Regions from separate parts of the Kitasatospora brasiliensis genome, predicted to be linked through region 2. Evidence: riboswitches for the same ligand, from Rfam matches in the RefSeq annotation. Region 2 holds a riboswitch; the other holds the start of a gene.
What was found. Region 2 has a riboswitch for glycine ahead of gcvP (aminomethyl-transferring glycine dehydrogenase). Riboswitches for the same ligand answer to the same signal wherever they lie in the genome.
Positions count from the first base shown of each region.

Region 1 (7,984 bases), on a different contig from region 2:
GTCGATGGTGGCCTGGTCGATGTTGAAGCGCAGCACGATCTTGTCGCCGAGCTGCTTGCGGATCGGGTCGCTGGCCTTGTCCCAGTTGGGGTTCGGCACCAGGACGGCCTGCTTGCCGTCCTCGTAGGACTCGAACTTGTAGGAGCCCGAGGAGGCCACGTGCTTGACGTAGTCGGCGCCGGTGTCCTTCGCCTGCGGGACGGGCGCGGTCTGCGGGGTGGCGACCAGGTAGTCGAAGTCCGCGAACGGGTGCTGGAGGTGGAAGACGATGGTGAGGTCGTCCGGCGTCTGGATCGAGTCCAGGCCGCCCTCCTTGTCCTTGTACGGACCCTGGTACGGCGTCGCGTTGTCGACCAGCAGGTTGCGGAAGTACGTCGGGCCGTTGGTGAGCACGTCCGTGAAGTTGGAGCGCTCGACGGCGTACTTGACGTCCTTCGAGGTGATCGGGGTGCCGTCGTCGTACTTCAGACCGGCGCGCAGCTTGTACGTCCAGGTCAGGCCGTCCGCGCTCGGCTGGCCCGCCGACTCGGCGAGGTCCGGGACGGTCTTGTTGCCCTCCTCGCCGGGCGCCGGGTTGAAGGTGATCAGCGAACGGGCGTACAGGCGCGAGAAGTTGTAGACGTACGCGTAGTAGGTGTTGCCCGGGTCGAGCGAGTCCGGGGTGCCCTTCATCTCGAAGGTGACCGTCCCGCCCTTCTTGTCCGAGGCGTTGACGATGCTCTTGGTGGCCGCGTTGGCGCCGGAGCCGCCCGCGGAGCCGGAGGACGACGCGTCGCCGCCGCTCTTCGACGAGCTGGTGCAACCGGTCACGACCAGGACCGCGGCGGCGGCCGCCGCGGTCAGGGCGACGGTACGGGACCTACGCATGGGTGAGATCAACCCCTTGGGGATGTGGAGGCGGTATGAGGGTCCTGGCGCGGGGCCAACGGGTGACGCGGCGCCAGTGGCTGACGCTGGGTCAGTTGTTCTTCGGGTCGAGGGCGTCGCGCAGGCCGTCGCCGAGCAGGTTGAAGGCGAGCACGGTGATGAAGATCGCCAGACCCGGGACCACCATGTACTGGGGGTCCACCTGGTAGTACCGGATCGCGTCCTGGAGCATGCCGCCCCAGGAGGCCTGCGGCGGCTGGATGCCGACGCCGAGGAAGCTCAGCCCGGCCTCGAAGAGGATGTTGGTCGGGATCAGCAGGGTCGAGTAGACCAGGATCGGACCGACCAGGTTCGGCAGCAGCTCCTTGAACAGGATGAACGGGCCGCGGGCGCCCAGGCTGCGGGCCGCGTGGACGAACTCCCGCTCGCGCAGCGACAGCGTCTGGCCGCGCACGATCCGGCCCATGTAGGGCCAGTTGAAGAAGCCGATCACGAAGATCAGCACCATGATGTGCAGCGGCAGGCCGTGCAGGCCGAACGCGCCGCCCTGGAGCGAGGTCGAGATCGCGATGGCGAAGAGCAGCAGCGGGAACGCCAGGAAGACGTCCATCACCCGGCTGATCAGGGTGTCCACCCAGCCGCCGTAGTAGCCGGCCATGATGCCGAGCACGGTGCCGATGGTGTTGGACAGGACGGTCGCGCCGAAGGCGACCAGCAGGGAGACCCAGGAGCCCTCGATGATGCGGGTGAGCAGGTCACGGCCCTGGAGCGGGTCCACGCCGAGCGGGTGGTCCAGGCTCATGCCGCCCCAGTCGCCGAGCGGCAGTCCACCGAGGTCGGCGTCCAGCAGGTCCTGGTGGAGGGCGTCCGGGTCGAGCCCGAACATCGACTCGATCGGCTTGGCCAGCACGGCGAGCAGGATCAGGACGATCACCACGACGCCGCCGGCGACGGCGGCCTTGTCCCGCTTGAAGCGGGTCCAGGCGATCTGCCCGAGGGAGCGGCCCTCGATCTTCTTGGCCGGGCCGGCGGCGGCGGGCGCCTCCGGTTCGTTCCCGGCGGTGGTCACGGATGCGGTCATGGTCAGTTGGTCCCCTCGCCGACGGTGGCCGGCCCACGGGTGCCGGCCGTCGGCTTCGGCGGTGCGGCTACGGACGTGCGGAGGTGCTTAGGAGGAGCGAGTGTTGACGGCAGCGCGTCGTGCACAGGCGCTGCCAACACGCGGGATGGGCTTCGCGCGGGCGGGCTGTCGGCGGCCGCGCTCACCTTTGTGGGGTTCGAGTACGCGCGGTGCGTTGCGCAGAACTCTCTGCCATCCGAACTGGCTTGCGCCAGCCCTGACAACCGACAGATGCCCAACTGTGATCTGCGCGCATGCACCTCGGCGATCTTCGGCATATGACTCTTCACATTGCTGTAACGATCATGTCAAGATGATCCGAGCACGTGCCGGAAAATTCGTCCGGAAAGCATCGAAGCCGACTCGACGGACAGTCAAGTCGGCTTCGGGGAATTGGTTTTGCGATTCAGCGCCCAGGGTACCCGGGCCACGGCCGCTGCGACGGCTGCTGCTGTTGCTGCCAGCCCGTCGCGGGCGGCTGGGTGCCGTAGGCGTAACCCGGCATCGACTGCCCCGGGTAGGCCGGCGGCGGCACCGGCGGGTACGGGCCGGTCGGCGGGCGGCCCGCCTCCCGGTCGAAGAACGGCCGCGCGTTGGCGCGCATCCACAGCGCCACCGGGTCGTACTCGTCCGACATCGCCACCGTGGACACCGCGAGCCCCTCCGGGGCCACCGCGATCGCCCGCTGCATCAGCGCCCGCACCGCCTCCACGGCCTGCGGCGAACTCTCGTACAGGTCAAGGCCGATGGCCAGGTACGACTCCCCCACCGCGGGCTGCACCCAGGCCCGGCGCAGCGCCCGTACCGCGCGCACCTCGGCGGCCTGGCGCTCCAGCAGCGCGAAGAACGGCTGGGCGTTCAGCTGCGGCTCGCTCAGCTTCAACGGCCCGGCGGGCAGCCGCTCCAGGCCCGCGGCGATCCGCCGCAGGTCCGCCCAGGGCACCCCGACGCCGCCGCCGGGCGCGTGCGGATTGAGCCACAGGCCCCAGCGGGTGCGGTACAGCGAGGCGGCGATCTCCCGGCCGGAGATGACCTCGTGGGCCCGGCCCCAGCCGGAGGAGGTCAGCTGCTCGGACGAGGTGACGGCCGGCGCGTAGCCGTGGCCGCTGATCTCCATGTTCCCGTACTGGGCGTCCGGGCTGCCCGGCGTGCCGTGCCACAGCAGCATCCAGACCTGGCCGTCCGCCAGCGCGTGCAGCAGGCGCTCGTACGCGTCGTAGCGCTCCGGCGCGACCTCGCGCAGGGCGCGCTCCAACGCGCCCGGGTCAGCTCCCGGGCGCCCGGCCGGTGCCTGGCCCCAGGGCCCCGGCACACCGCCCGCTCCTGCTCCCGCACTCATGCGCCCACCTCGCCGCGCCTCTTTCCTCGAACCCGCCGGCCCGTCGGCCGTCTGCACGCACCCTATGGCGCGGCACCGGCCACCGCCACGGCGACGTGCCTGTCATACGAACCGCTCAGGCCCTGGCGTAGAAGGGCATCACCCGGGTGAGCAGCCACTCGACCACCGGGTCGTCGGCGAGGTCGAGCAGTACGAGGTGGACGCCTCCGGGCAGCGGCGCGGTTCCCAGCGCTCGCCCGAGTGCCTCGTTCACCGCGGCCGGTTCGGCCGGGGCCGCCGGGTCCAACTGGACGCCCACGAACATCACCGTCGGCTCGCCCTCGATGCTGGCCAGCGCCCTACGGGCGGTCAACACCCCGGGCAGCGCCGTCAGTTCGGCCCGGCAGGCGGCCAGGAAGTGCTCCGGGTCCTCGCCCGGCACCGGCTCGCGCAGCGCCACCCGCCCGCCGGTCGGCGCCGCCGGGTCCTCCCAGCGCTCCTCGCGCGGCCCCCGGCGCAGCTCGGCGACCCCCTGCGGCGGCACCGGGATGCCCACCGCGGCCTCCGGGTTCACCGCGATGCCCACGCCCAGCGGCAGCCCGCGGGCGAACTCCCAGACCGGTGCGATCGCGAAGGCCATCCCCGGTGCGTGCCGGAGGAACACCTCCTGCGAGGAGAACACCGGGACGTACGGGTCGCCGCCCAGCTCGATGGTCGGCAGGTCCAGCGACTGCCCCTGCGGATCGGCCCCGGCCGGCAGCGGCACCCACACCTGACTGCGGGCCAGCACCTCGACCACCCGCGGGGTCGCGCCCGGATCGCCCAGGGCCGCGGTCAGCACCTGCTCCAGCTCGTTGGCCGGCCAGGAGCCGCCCGCCGGCGCCTCCTCCGGTCCGCCCCACCCCTGCTGCTGCTCCACCGGGTATCCCATGCGCCGCCGATTCCGCCCTCATGCCGGTCGGCCGCCCTCTGCTGCGCCGACGCGCAGCAGTCTAGGGCCCGGGGCTCCCGACGTTAGGGCTCCTGTTCGGGACCACGCCGTGTGAGCGGGCCTCATGTGACCGGGTCCCCTCTCCCCCTCGCTACCGGGGACGTGCCATGATGTGCGCGTCCGACGGCATGCGCCGCGGGCCCCCACAACTCCATACCGGCCGCTCGAACCCGCGCGGGAGAGCCCGGAATGCCCCGCCCGGGGCACAGCCGGCGCCGAAGGAGCAAGTCCTCCCCGGAATCTCTCAGGCACCCCTACCGCACGGGTTAGGCACATCTGGAAAGCGGCGCCCGGCCCTGTCGGACGCCCACCCACGGTGCAAGCCGCCATGCTGTCCCCCAAGCTGAAATCAGCTTCGGGCAGGCGGGCGGTGAAGCTCTCAGGTTCGACGACAGATGGGGAGACCCACGCCGCCGCATGCCCGCGCGCAGGGTCGGCCCCCGAGCGGGACCGGTCCGTCGCGTGCACCCCTGAGTGCCCCGACCGAGGAGTTCCTGGCCATGTCCCTCCGCCTGACCGCGCTCGACGCGCTGCACCGCAGCCTTGGCGCCACCATGACCGACTTCGCCGGCTGGGACATGCCGCTGCGCTACGGCAGCGAGCGCGAGGAGCACCTCGCCGTCCGTACCAAGGCCGGCCTGTTCGACCTTTCGCACATGGGCGAGATCACCGTCACCGGGCCGCAGGCCGGCGAGATGCTGGACCACGCGCTGGTCGGCTTCGTCTCCGCGCTGGGCGAGCTGCGCGCCCGCTACACCATGATCTGCGCCGAGGACGGCGGCATCCTGGACGACCTGATCGTCTACCGCCTGCGCGAGGACGCCTTCCTGGTCGTCGCCAACGCCTCCAACGCCCAGCTGGTCCTCGACGAGCTGATCGCCCGCGCCAAGGGCTTCGACGCCGTCGTCACCGACGACCGCGACACCTACGCGCTGATCGCCGTCCAGGGCCCGGAGGCCACCGGCATCCTGGCCGCGACCACCGACGCCGACCTGCCCGGCCTGAAGTACTACGCGATCCTCCCGGCCCAGGTGGCCGACCGCGACGTGCTGCTCGCCCGTACCGGCTACACCGGCGAGGACGGCTTCGAGATCTTCTGCCACCCGGTCGACGCCGAGCACGTCTGGCAGGCGCTGACCGCCGCCGGCGAGGGCCACGGCCTGGTCCCGTGCGGCCTGTCCTGCCGCGACACGCTGCGCCTGGAGGCCGGCATGCCGCTGTACGGGCACGAGCTGTCCACCGAGCTCACCCCGTTCGACGCCGGCCTGGGCCGGGTCGTCCGCTTCGACAAGACCACCAACGAGGGCGCCTTCGTCGGCCGCAAGGCGCTGGAGCAGGCCGCCGCGGCGGCCGAGGCCAACCCGCCGAAGAAGCTGGTCGGCCTGGTCTCCGAGGGCAAGCGGGTGCCGCGCGCCGAGTACACCGTGGTCTCCACCGAGGGCGAGCCGATCGGCCGGATCACCTCCGGCGCGCCGTCCCCGACCCTGGGCCGGCCGATCGCGATGGCCTACGTGGACGCCGCCCACGCCGAGCCCGGCACCACCGTCGCGGTGGACGTGCGCGGCAAGCACGAGCCCGTCCAGGTCGTCGCGCTGCCGTTCTACAAGCGCGCCCGCTGAGGCTCGCCGAAGCCCCCGATTTCCCATACCCGCACGTCGCGAGCCGTCCGAGCGGCGGCCCGCTTCGCCGTGCCCGCTTCCCATCCTGGAGAATGACGCCATGAGCAACCCCCAGCACCTTCAGTACACCAAGGAGCACGAGTGGCTGACCGCCGCCGAGGCCGGTGTCTCCACGGTCGGCATCACCGAGCACGCCGCCACCGCCCTGGGTGACATCGTCTACGTGCAGCTGCCGGCCGTCGGCGACACCGTGACCGCCGGCGAGACCTGTGGCGAGCTGGAGTCGACCAAGTCGGTCAGCGACCTGTTCTCCCCGGTGACCGGCGAGGTCGTCGAGATCAACGAGGACGTCGTCTCCGACCCGGCCATGGTGAACGCCGACCCGTTCGGCAACGCCTGGCTGATCAAGGTGCGCGTCGAGGCCACCGACACGCTGCTCAGCGCGGACGAGTACACCGCCTTCATCGGCGGCTGAGACACCTGACCGGGGCGGTCTCCGTTCGGCGGCCGCCCCGCCCCAGCCGCGGCCCCCTTTCCTCCTCCACCGGGAAGACCACCACCATGACGGTTCTCAACCAGTCCCTGCACGCCCTCGACCCGGAGATCGCCGCCGCGGTCGACGCCGAGCTGCACCGCCAGCAGACCACCCTGGAGATGATCGCCTCCGAGAACTTCGCCCCGGTGGCGGTCATGGAGGCCCAGGGCTCGGTTCTCACCAACAAGTACGCCGAGGGCTACCCCGGCCGCCGCTACTACGGCGGCTGCGAGCACGTCGACGTGGTCGAGCAGATCGCCATCGACCGCATCAAGGCCCTGTTCGGCGCCGAGCACGCCAACGTCCAGCCGCACTCCGGCGCGCAGGCCAACGCCGCCGCGATGTTCGCGCTGATCCAGCCGGGCGACACCATCCTGGGCCTGAGCCTGGCCCACGGCGGTCACCTGACCCACGGCATGAAGATCAACTTCTCCGGCAAGCTCTACAACGTGGCCGCGTACCACGTGGACGAGAAGACCGGCCAGGTCGACATGGCCGAGGTCGAGCGCCTCGCCAAGGAGCACCAGCCGAAGCTGATCATCGCCGGGTGGTCCGCCTACCCGCGCCAGCTGGACTTCGCCGCGTTCCGCCGGATCGCCGACGAGGTCGGCGCGCTGCTCATGGTGGACATGGCGCACTTCGCCGGCCTGGTGGCCGCCGGTCTGCACCCGAACCCGGTGCCGTACGCGGACGTCGTCACCACCACCACCCACAAGACCCTGGGCGGCCCGCGCGGCGGCGTCATCCTGTCCAAGGCCGAGTACGCCAAGAAGATCAACTCCGCGGTCTTCCCCGGCCAGCAGGGCGGCCCGCTGGAGCACGTGATCGCCGGCAAGGCGGTCGCCTTCAAGGTCGCGGCCTCGGAGGAGTTCAAGGAGCGCCAGCAGCGCACCCTGGACGGTGCCCGCATCCTCGCCGAGCGTCTGCTCCAGGCCGACGTGGCCGAGGCCGGCGCCACCGTGCTCTCCGGCGGCACCGACGTCCACCTGGTCCTGGTCGACCTGCGCAACAGCCAGCTCGACGGCCAGCAGGCCGAGGACCGGCTGCACGAGGTCGGCATCACCGTCAACCGCAACGCCGTCCCGAACGACCCGCGCCCGCCGATGGTCACCTCGGGCCTGCGCATCGGCACCCCGGCCCTGGCCACCCGCGGTTTCCAGGCCGAGGACTTCCGCGAGGTCGCCGACGTCATCGCCGAGGCGCTCAAGCCCGCCTTCGACGAGACCGTCGCCGCCGCGCTGAAGGCCCGGGTCACCGCCCTGGCCGACAAGTACCCGCTCTACCCCACCCTGGGCAACCAGGAGTGATCCCGCTCGGGATGAGGTGACCGGCCTCACCCCGCCGGCGCACCTGGGCCCCCGGGGCACCGCGCACACTGGACAGTGCGCGCGGTGCCCCGTCCCGTGTCATCCCCCTGCCCGTCCTTCCACGAGACCAGACAAGGACGTCCCCGTGGCCATCAGCGTCTTCGACCTCTTCTCCATCGGCATCGGCCCGTCGAGCTCCCACACCGTGGGCCCGATGCGCGCCGCCC
Region 1 is NZ_JAUOOW010000005.1:166,510-174,493, forward strand. Features, by position in the region: gene QWJ13_RS20355 (ABC transporter substrate-binding protein) at 1-867, opposite strand, end outside; gene QWJ13_RS20360 (ABC transporter permease) at 959-1,948, opposite strand; gene QWJ13_RS20365 (enhanced serine sensitivity protein SseB C-terminal domain-containing protein) at 2,394-3,326, opposite strand; gene QWJ13_RS20370 (enhanced serine sensitivity protein SseB C-terminal domain-containing protein) at 3,442-4,236, opposite strand; glycine riboswitch at 4,462-4,566, shown strand; gene gcvT (glycine cleavage system aminomethyltransferase GcvT) at 4,797-5,915, shown strand; gene gcvH (glycine cleavage system protein GcvH) at 6,016-6,390, shown strand; gene glyA (serine hydroxymethyltransferase) at 6,477-7,757, shown strand; gene QWJ13_RS20390 (L-serine ammonia-lyase) at 7,903-7,984, shown strand, end outside.
Region 1: another riboswitch for glycine. It lies ahead of gcvT (glycine cleavage system aminomethyltransferase GcvT); the one in region 2 lies ahead of gcvP (aminomethyl-transferring glycine dehydrogenase).

Region 2 (7,984 bases):
GGTGGTGGGAGGCCGGTGCGCCGTGCACATGCCGCGCACCGCTCGTACCGTCACGGATCTGCCCCGGGTGGGCAGGTTTCCGGCCGTACAACCGGGCCAGCCGGCCATCGAGCGGCTGGCCCCGACGTCCGACCTTCTCGGCTTCCGCGGCCCGACGGCCTGTGCGGCGGCCGGCATCACCTACCGCCAGCTGGACTACTGGGCCCGGACCGGACTGCTGGAGCCCAGCGTCCGCACCGCGTACCCGTCGACCAGCCAGCGGCTCTACAGCTTCCGCGACATCCTGCTGCTGAAGATCGTGAAGCGGCTGCTCGACGCGGGTGTCTCGTTGCAGAACATCCGGGTGGCGGTCGCCCACCTCCAGGCCGCCGACTCGGCCGACCTGGCCGGGATGACGCTGATGTGCGACGGTGCGACGGTCTACGAGTGCACCACGCCGCAGCAGGTGGTGGACCTGCTGAAGGGCGGTCAGGGAGTCTTCGGCATCGCGGTGGGCGCGGTCTGGCGGGAGCTGGAGCTCACCCTCGGGCGACTGCACGCCGAGCGCACCGACACCGGCGAGACGCTGGTCGGCCACGACCCGGCCGACGAGCTGGCGCAGCGGCGCAACCGGGCGGTCTGAACAGCCGATCGACGGGGCCGCGGGCCCGGACGGGGAACCGTTCGGGGCCGCGGCCCCGTCGTTTTGCCTGGTTGACGTGATCGGACGTGATCGAGGGAGGGCACGTGGAGGTCGGCACCGGGATGATGGGGCTGCTGCGGCGCAGGGCCGGACTGCTGGGGGCGCGGCTGCGTCAGCGGTCGACGCAGCGCAGGGTGTTCCAGGTCGGGACGGTGCTCTGCTCGCTGGCACTGGCGCCGAGCGCCTGGGTGTGGTTCTCCGCCGGGGACCGGGTCGGCACGGTCGCGAGCGCGCCCGCCGCGCCCGTCGCGGTGGTCTTCGGCGCCGGGCTGGACCAGGGCAGGCCCTCTCCGTACCTGGAGCACCGGCTGGTCGCGGCGCTGGACCTGTACCGGGAGGGGAAGGTGCGGGCGATCCTGGTGACCGGGGACAACGGGCGGGTCGAGTACGACGAGCCCGACGCGATGTACACCTACCTGACCCAGCACGGGGTGCCCGAGGACCGGGTGGTCCGGGACTACGCGGGCTTCGACACCTGGGACTCCTGCACCCGGGCGCGGCGGATCTTCGGGGTGGACCGCGCGGTGCTGGTCAGCCAGGACTTCCACGTCCGCCGGGCGCTGGCGCTGTGCGAGGCGGCGGGCATCCGCTCGTACGCGGTCGGGGTGCCGGAGCCGCACGACGTGACCTGGCTGTACGGCGGGCTGCGGGAAGTCGCCGGGGCGGGCAAGGCGGCGGCCAACGCCTGGCTGCGGCCGGACCCGGTGTTCCTCGGGCCCCGGGAGGACGGCATACCGAAGGCGCTGGCCGAGGCCGCGGGGAAGTAGCCGGCGGGGCGTCCGGCGGCCGGGTTCGTACGTACTGTCGGACCCGTGCGCGATGATCGGCGGGTGCGATCTCTGCCGAGCATCATCCACCTCGACATGGACGCCTTCTTCGCGGCGGTGGAGCAGGCGGCCAAGCCGAGCCTGCGCGGCAAACCGGTGGTGGTCGGCGGGCTCGGCGGGCGCGGGGTGGTCGCCACGGCCTCGTACGAGGCGCGGAAGTTCGGGGTGCACTCGGCGATGCCGATGGCGCAGGCGCGCCGGCTCTGCCCCAACGCCGCCTTCCTGGTCGGGCGGTTCGAGGCCTACCGGCAGAACAGCGAGATCGTGATGGGGCTGCTGCGGCAGCTGTCCCCGTTGGTGCAGCCGCTCAGCCTGGACGAGGCCTTCGTGGACCTGGAGGCCGGTCCGTACGGCCCGGTGCTGGCGGAGACGGACCACGAGACCGGCGAGCGGCTGGTGCTCGCCCTGGCGGAGGACCTGCGGGCGGACATCGAGCGGCTGACCGGGTTGACCGGCTCGGTCGGGGCGGCCGGCTCCAAGCTGATGGCCAAGATCGCCTCCGAGAAGGCCAAGCCGAACGGGCTGGTGCTGATCGAGCCGGGGCAGGAGCGGGCCGTGCTCGGCCCGATGCCGGTGCGGGCGCTGCCCGGGATCGGGCCGGCCACCGAGCAGGTGCTGCGCCGGGCCGGGCTGAACACGGTGGCCGACCTCGCGGAGGCGGGAGAGGCGGAGCTGGTGCAGCTGGTCGGGCGGGCGCACGGTGCCGGGATCTTCCAGATGTCCATAGGACTGGACGAGCGGCCGGTGATCGCCGACCAGGACGCGAAGTCGGTGTCGGTGGAGGACACCTACGAGGTGGACCTGACGGACCGGGAGCGGGTGCTGCGCGAGGTGGAGGCGCTGGCCGCCCGGTGCGTGCGGCGGCTGCGGGCGGCCGGGCGCTCGGGGCGGACGGTGGTGCTCAAGGTCCGGCGGTTCGACTTCTCGACGCTGACCCGCTCGGAGACGCTCGGCGGGCCCACCGACGACGAGGCGGTGATCACCGCCACCGCGCGTCGGCTGGCCGAGCAGGTGGACATCACCGGCGGCGTCCGGCTGCTCGGCGTCGGCGTCGCCCAGCTCGCCGACTACACCCAGGAGGACCTGTTCGCGCAGGCGCTCCGGGAGGAGGCCGCCGAGCAGGCCGAGGAGGCGGCGGCCGCAGCGGCCCTTGCGGCCTCCGATGCCTCGGACGCCCCGGCGGTTCCGGCGGAGGAGGACGCGGAGGCCGCCGTGGTGCGGCGCTGGCTGCCCGGACAGGACGTGCGGCACACCGAGTTCGGTCCGGGCTGGGTGCAGGGCAGCGGCGTCGGGAGGGTCACCGTGCGGTTCGAGACGCCGTGGAGCGAGCGGGGGCGGGTGCGGACCTTCGCGATGGACGACCCGGCGCTCGAAGCGGCTCGGCCGCTGCCGCTGCGGCAGGTCCAGGGCGGGGAGGACGAGGAGCACGAGACGGGCCCGAGTGGCTGAGACGGACCCGGGTGGCTGAGGAAACGAAAGCGGCCCCACCCGGTGGGGGAGTACCGGGTGGGGCCGATCACCGTGCCGGCTCCGTACGTTCGTGATGCCCTCGCGACGTACGGAGGCCGGGTGCCCCGCGCCCTGTCCCTGAGCGCGGGGGCCGGACGCCTCGTCAGGCGTCGGTCTTGACCAGCTCGGGGCTGGAGCTCTGTTGGGCCGAGCCGCCGACGACGGTCGGGGCGGCGGCCGACTTGACGCCGCGGATCAGGAACGGGACGACGCCGGCGACGATGCAGACGACGGCCGCGGTCCAGAACGCGTGCTTGTAGGCGTCCAGGGTCGGGAAGGTGAACGGGATCTGCGGCGGCAGCTTCATGGTGTCGCCGGTCAGGATGGCGGCCATGACGGCGGTGCCGATCGCGCCGCCGACGGTGCGCAGCACGGCGTTCATGCCGTTGGCGATGCCGCTCTGCTCGGCCGGGACGGCGCCGTTGATGTAGGCCGGCATCGCGGAGAACGCGAGGCCGATGCCGAGGCCGAAGATCGCCGAGGCGGTGTAGATGTCGGCCTCGTGGCTGTGGCGTACGGCCAGGTAGGCCATCGCGACGGCGCCGAGGACGCCACCGAGGACCAGCGGCAGGCGCGGGCCGCGGCGGCCGATCAGCAGGGCGCCGAGCGGGGCGGCGACCATCGAGCCGAGGGCGGACGGCAGCAGCATGACGCCGGCGTGCAGCACGGTGGCGGTGAAGCCGTAGTGGGTCAGCTTCTCCGGGGTCTGGGCGAAGTTGCTGATGACCATGAACGAGCCGTACATGCCGAAGCCGATGAGCAGGCCGGCCAGGTTGGTGAAGGCGACGGCCGGGCGGGACATCATCTTCATGTCCACCAGCGGGTGCGCGACCTTGGACTCGATGATCACCCAGACCAGGGCGACCACGGCGGCGACGGCGAACAGGCCGAGGGTCTTGGTGGAGGTCCAGCCCCAGTGGTTGCCCTGGCTGACCGCGACCAGCAGCGCGGAGAGCCAGCCGGCCAGGGTGAGGGCGCCCAGCGGGTCGGCGCCGCCGTCCTTGTCGACGACCGGGTCGGACGGGACGCGGAAGGCGACCAGGGCGACCGCGAGCAGGCCGAAGAGGAGGCCCATCCAGAAGATCGACTTGTAGCTCCAGTGCTCCAGCAGGAGACCGGTGGCGACCAGGCCGAGGCCGGAGCCGACGCCCATCGAGGCGCTGATGGCGGCGACGCCGCCGGTGACCTTCTGCTTGGGCAGCTCGTCCCGGACGATGCTGATCGCCAGCGGCAGCACACCGCCGCCGGCGCCCTGGAGGACGCGGGCGACGACCAGCCAGGTGAAGGAGTGGGTGCTGACCGCCAGGGCCGAACCGGCGACCAGTCCGGCCAGCGAGATCAGCAGCATCGGCTTGCGGCCCCGGAGGTCGCCGAAGCGGCCCAGGAGGGGAGTCAGCACGGCTGCGGAGAGCAGGTTGGCGGTCATCAGCCAGGTGATGCTGGAGGCGGAGACGTCCAGTTCCTTGGCCAGCGACGGCAGGATCGGGACGACCGCGGTCTGCACCACGCTGAACGACAGCATCGCCAGGATGAGGGCCGGCAGGACCCGGGCGTTGCTCTGCTTCTCGGCCGCGGTGGTGGGCTGTGGTGCCTCACTCACGGTTGCTTCCTCCCGTACATAGTGAATGAACTGAAGTAACTTTGCAGGGGATACTTCAGAGTGTCAAATATCGAGTGGTTAAGCTTTGGCAAAGGGGAAGGGTCGGGTACGCGACAAGAGGTGCGGGGGTGTGGTGGCACGGCCAGGGCCCCGGACGGGTGTCCGGGGCCCTGGCCGTGGGGTGCCGTCAGGTGAGGTCGCGGGGGGTGTCGGTGGTCGGGTCGGTGGGGGAGGCGGGGGTGGTGGTGTCGTGGACTTCGATGTGCTCGCGGCGGACCTCCTCCCGGATCACCTCCTCGGTGGTGTAGCGCTCGACGACGAGGCGGACCCGTTCGACGGGGGCGAAGCGCTTGCGGATCACCGGGCGTTCCTCACGGAGAGTGACCTCCTCGACGGCCTCGGCGATCTCCTTGTCGGTGAGGCCCGCGCGCTCGGCCTCGCCGACCGGCATCCGCTCGACCCGGACGCGCTCATGCACCAGCGGGATGCGGCGCTCGACCTGTTCGGTCGTCACGTACCTGCGCAGCTTCGCGGTGCCGATGGTGTGCCACTCGGTGGTGATGTCCAGCCGTTCCTCACGGCAGGTGATCTCGACCGGGCTGCTGGTGGTCGCGGCGGCGGGCGTGGGAGCGGGTTGCGCCTGGTGCTTCGGCTCCACGATGGGGGCCGCGGCCGCGGGCGCCGCTGCGGCGGCCGGCGCGGGGGTACCGAGGGGTCGCAGGTCGGCCTCCGCGGCGGCGGGAGTGGCGGCGGCCGGGATCGGGGCGGGCTCGGCGTGGCGCTCGGCGGTGTGGAAGGTGAGCGACTTGGCGGGGGCCGCCGCGGTCGTCGCGGCGGCGGCCGCGGTGGTGCCGAAGTCGAGGTCCGGCTCCTTGGCGCGGCTCCCGGCCTCGCCGCTCGGGTGACCGTCCGCCGGGGTGTCGAGCCCGTAGTAGCGGTAGAGCTGGAGCTCCTGGGCGGGGGAGAGGTGCTGGCCGACGCCGAAGTCCGGCGACTCCTTGACCAGCGACTTGTCGTACGGCACCCGGAGCTCGTCGCCGGCGAACTCACTCGTGGTCAGCGGGACGAAGGCGTCCCGGCCGAAGATGCCGGTCCGGACCGCGGCCCACTCGGGCCGGCCGGTGGCGTCGTCCAGGTAGACCTCGTCGACCGTGCCGATCTTGTCTCCGTTGCGGTCGACGGCTCTGTGGCCGATGAGGTCCCGGGGGTCGATGTCGGTCTGCACGCTTTCCTCCAGTGCGCTGCCAGTGCGCTGAGCCGCGGAACTCCGCAGGAAGGCGGCCGGAGCACCCGTTCCGTCCGCCACTTCATACCAAAAGCCATGAATCGGGCGGACGCGACCGGAGTGCGCCGGACGGGCTGCGCACTGGACCGTCCGAGGGGACGCGCGTAGACCCCGAACGACCTGATGCACCGGTGATCGGGGGGCCTCCCGCTGGTACCCTGGGCGGCGACCGCAGAGCCCGCTCGGGAGAGTCTTCGATCACGAAAACCGCTGGTCGGAGCGCCGAAGGAGCAACTCCTCCCCGGAATCTCTCAGGCATCCGTACCGTGTGGGGTAGGTCACTCTGGAAAGCAGGGCAGGAGTGTCGGCACGGGAGCCGGCGATCACCACCCTCACCGACGGTGCAAGCCGGCGGAGCGCCCACAGCGCCCCGTGCGGGTGAAGCTCTCAGGTCCCGATGACAGAGGGGGAGGCCTGTCGGGTTCGTCCGTCCAGGCTGGTCCGTCGCCCGCAGGGGCGAAGGCCGGCCCACGTACGTGCCCCAGCCGGTCCGTGACCAGGAGGCCTCGACCACCATGAACGCCCAGCCGAACGCGGGACGCCCCACCAGCGCCTCGACCCTCACCGAGCTTGAGCTGGCCAGCCCCTTCGAGAACCGCCACATCGGCCCCGACGCGGCCGCGCAGGAGAAGATGCTGGCGTCCGTCGGCTACGGCTCGCTGGACGAACTCGCCGCCACCGCGGTGCCCGAGGCGATCCGTTCCATCACCGCCCTGGACCTGCCCGCGGGCCGGACCGAGGCCCAGGTCCTGGCCGAGCTGCGCGAGCTGGCCGGCCGCAACCAGGTGCTCCAGCCGATGATCGGCCTGGGCTACTACGGCACCTTCACCCCGCCGGTGATCCTGCGCAACGTCATGGAGAACCCGGCCTGGTACACGGCCTACACGCCGTACCAGCCGGAGATCTCGCAGGGCCGCCTGGAGGCGCTGCTCAACTTCCAGACCCTGGTCTCCGACCTGACCGGCCTGCCGACCTCCGGCTCCTCGCTGCTGGACGAGGGCACCGCCGCCGCCGAGGCGATGGCGCTGGCCCGCCGCGTCACCAAGGTCAAGGGCGGCGTCTTCCTGGTCGACGCCGAGACCCTGCCGCAGACCGTCGCGGTGATCAACACCCGTGCCGTGCCGACCGGCGTCGAGGTCGTCGTCGCCGACCTGTCCGAGGGCATCCCGGCCGAGATCGTCGAGCGCGGCGTCTTCGGCGTGCTGCTCCAGTACCCCGGCGCCACCGGTGTCGTGCGCGACCTCACCCCGGTGATCGAGCAGGCGCACGGCCTGGGCGCGATCGTCGCCGTCGCCGCCGACCTGCTCGCGCTGACCCTGCTCAAGTCCCCGGGCTCGCTGGGCGCCGACATCGCCTGCGGCACCTCGCAGCGCTTCGGCGTGCCGATGGGCTTCGGCGGCCCGCACGCCGGCTACCTGTCGGTGCGCTCCGAGTACGCCCGCTCGCTGCCCGGCCGCCTGGTCGGCGTCTCCGTCGACGCCGACGGCAACCGCGCCTACCGCCTGGCGCTCCAGACCCGCGAGCAGCACATCCGCCGCGAGAAGGCCACCAGCAACATCTGCACCGCCCAGGTGCTGCTCGCCGTGATGGCCTCGATGTACGCCGTCTACCACGGTCCGGACGGCCTGGCCGACATCGCCCGCCGCACCCACCGCTACGCCGCCGCCCTCGCCGAGGGCCTGCGGGCCGGCGGCGTCGAGCTGCTGCACGGCGAGTTCTTCGACACCGTCACCGCCGTCGTCCCGGGCCGCGCCGCCGAGATCGCCGCCGCCGCCCGCGCCAACGGCATCAACGTGTACCAGGACGGCGAGGACCGGATCTCGGTCTCCACCGACGAGACCACCACCCGCGAGCACCTGGCCGGCGTCTGGGCCGCGTTCGGCGTCGAGGGCGTGGAGATCGCCGAGAGCGCCGAGGCGCTGCCGGCCGCGCTGCTGCGCGAGGACGAGTACCTGACCCACCCGGTCTTCCACAGCCACCGCTCGGAGACCGCCATGCTGCGCTACCTGCGCCGCCTGTCGGACCGGGACTACGCGCTGGACCGCGGCATGATCCCGCTGGGCTCCTGCACCATGAAGCTC
Region 2 is NZ_JAUOOW010000004.1:121,839-129,822, forward strand. Features, by position in the region: gene QWJ13_RS16675 (MerR family transcriptional regulator) at 1-622, shown strand, start outside; gene QWJ13_RS16680 (SanA/YdcF family protein) at 745-1,449, shown strand; gene QWJ13_RS16685 (DNA polymerase IV) at 1,513-2,958, shown strand; gene QWJ13_RS16690 (MFS transporter) at 3,122-4,618, opposite strand; gene QWJ13_RS16695 (PRC and DUF2382 domain-containing protein) at 4,806-5,843, opposite strand; glycine riboswitch at 6,077-6,180, shown strand; glycine riboswitch at 6,182-6,314, shown strand; gene gcvP (aminomethyl-transferring glycine dehydrogenase) at 6,419-7,984, shown strand, end outside.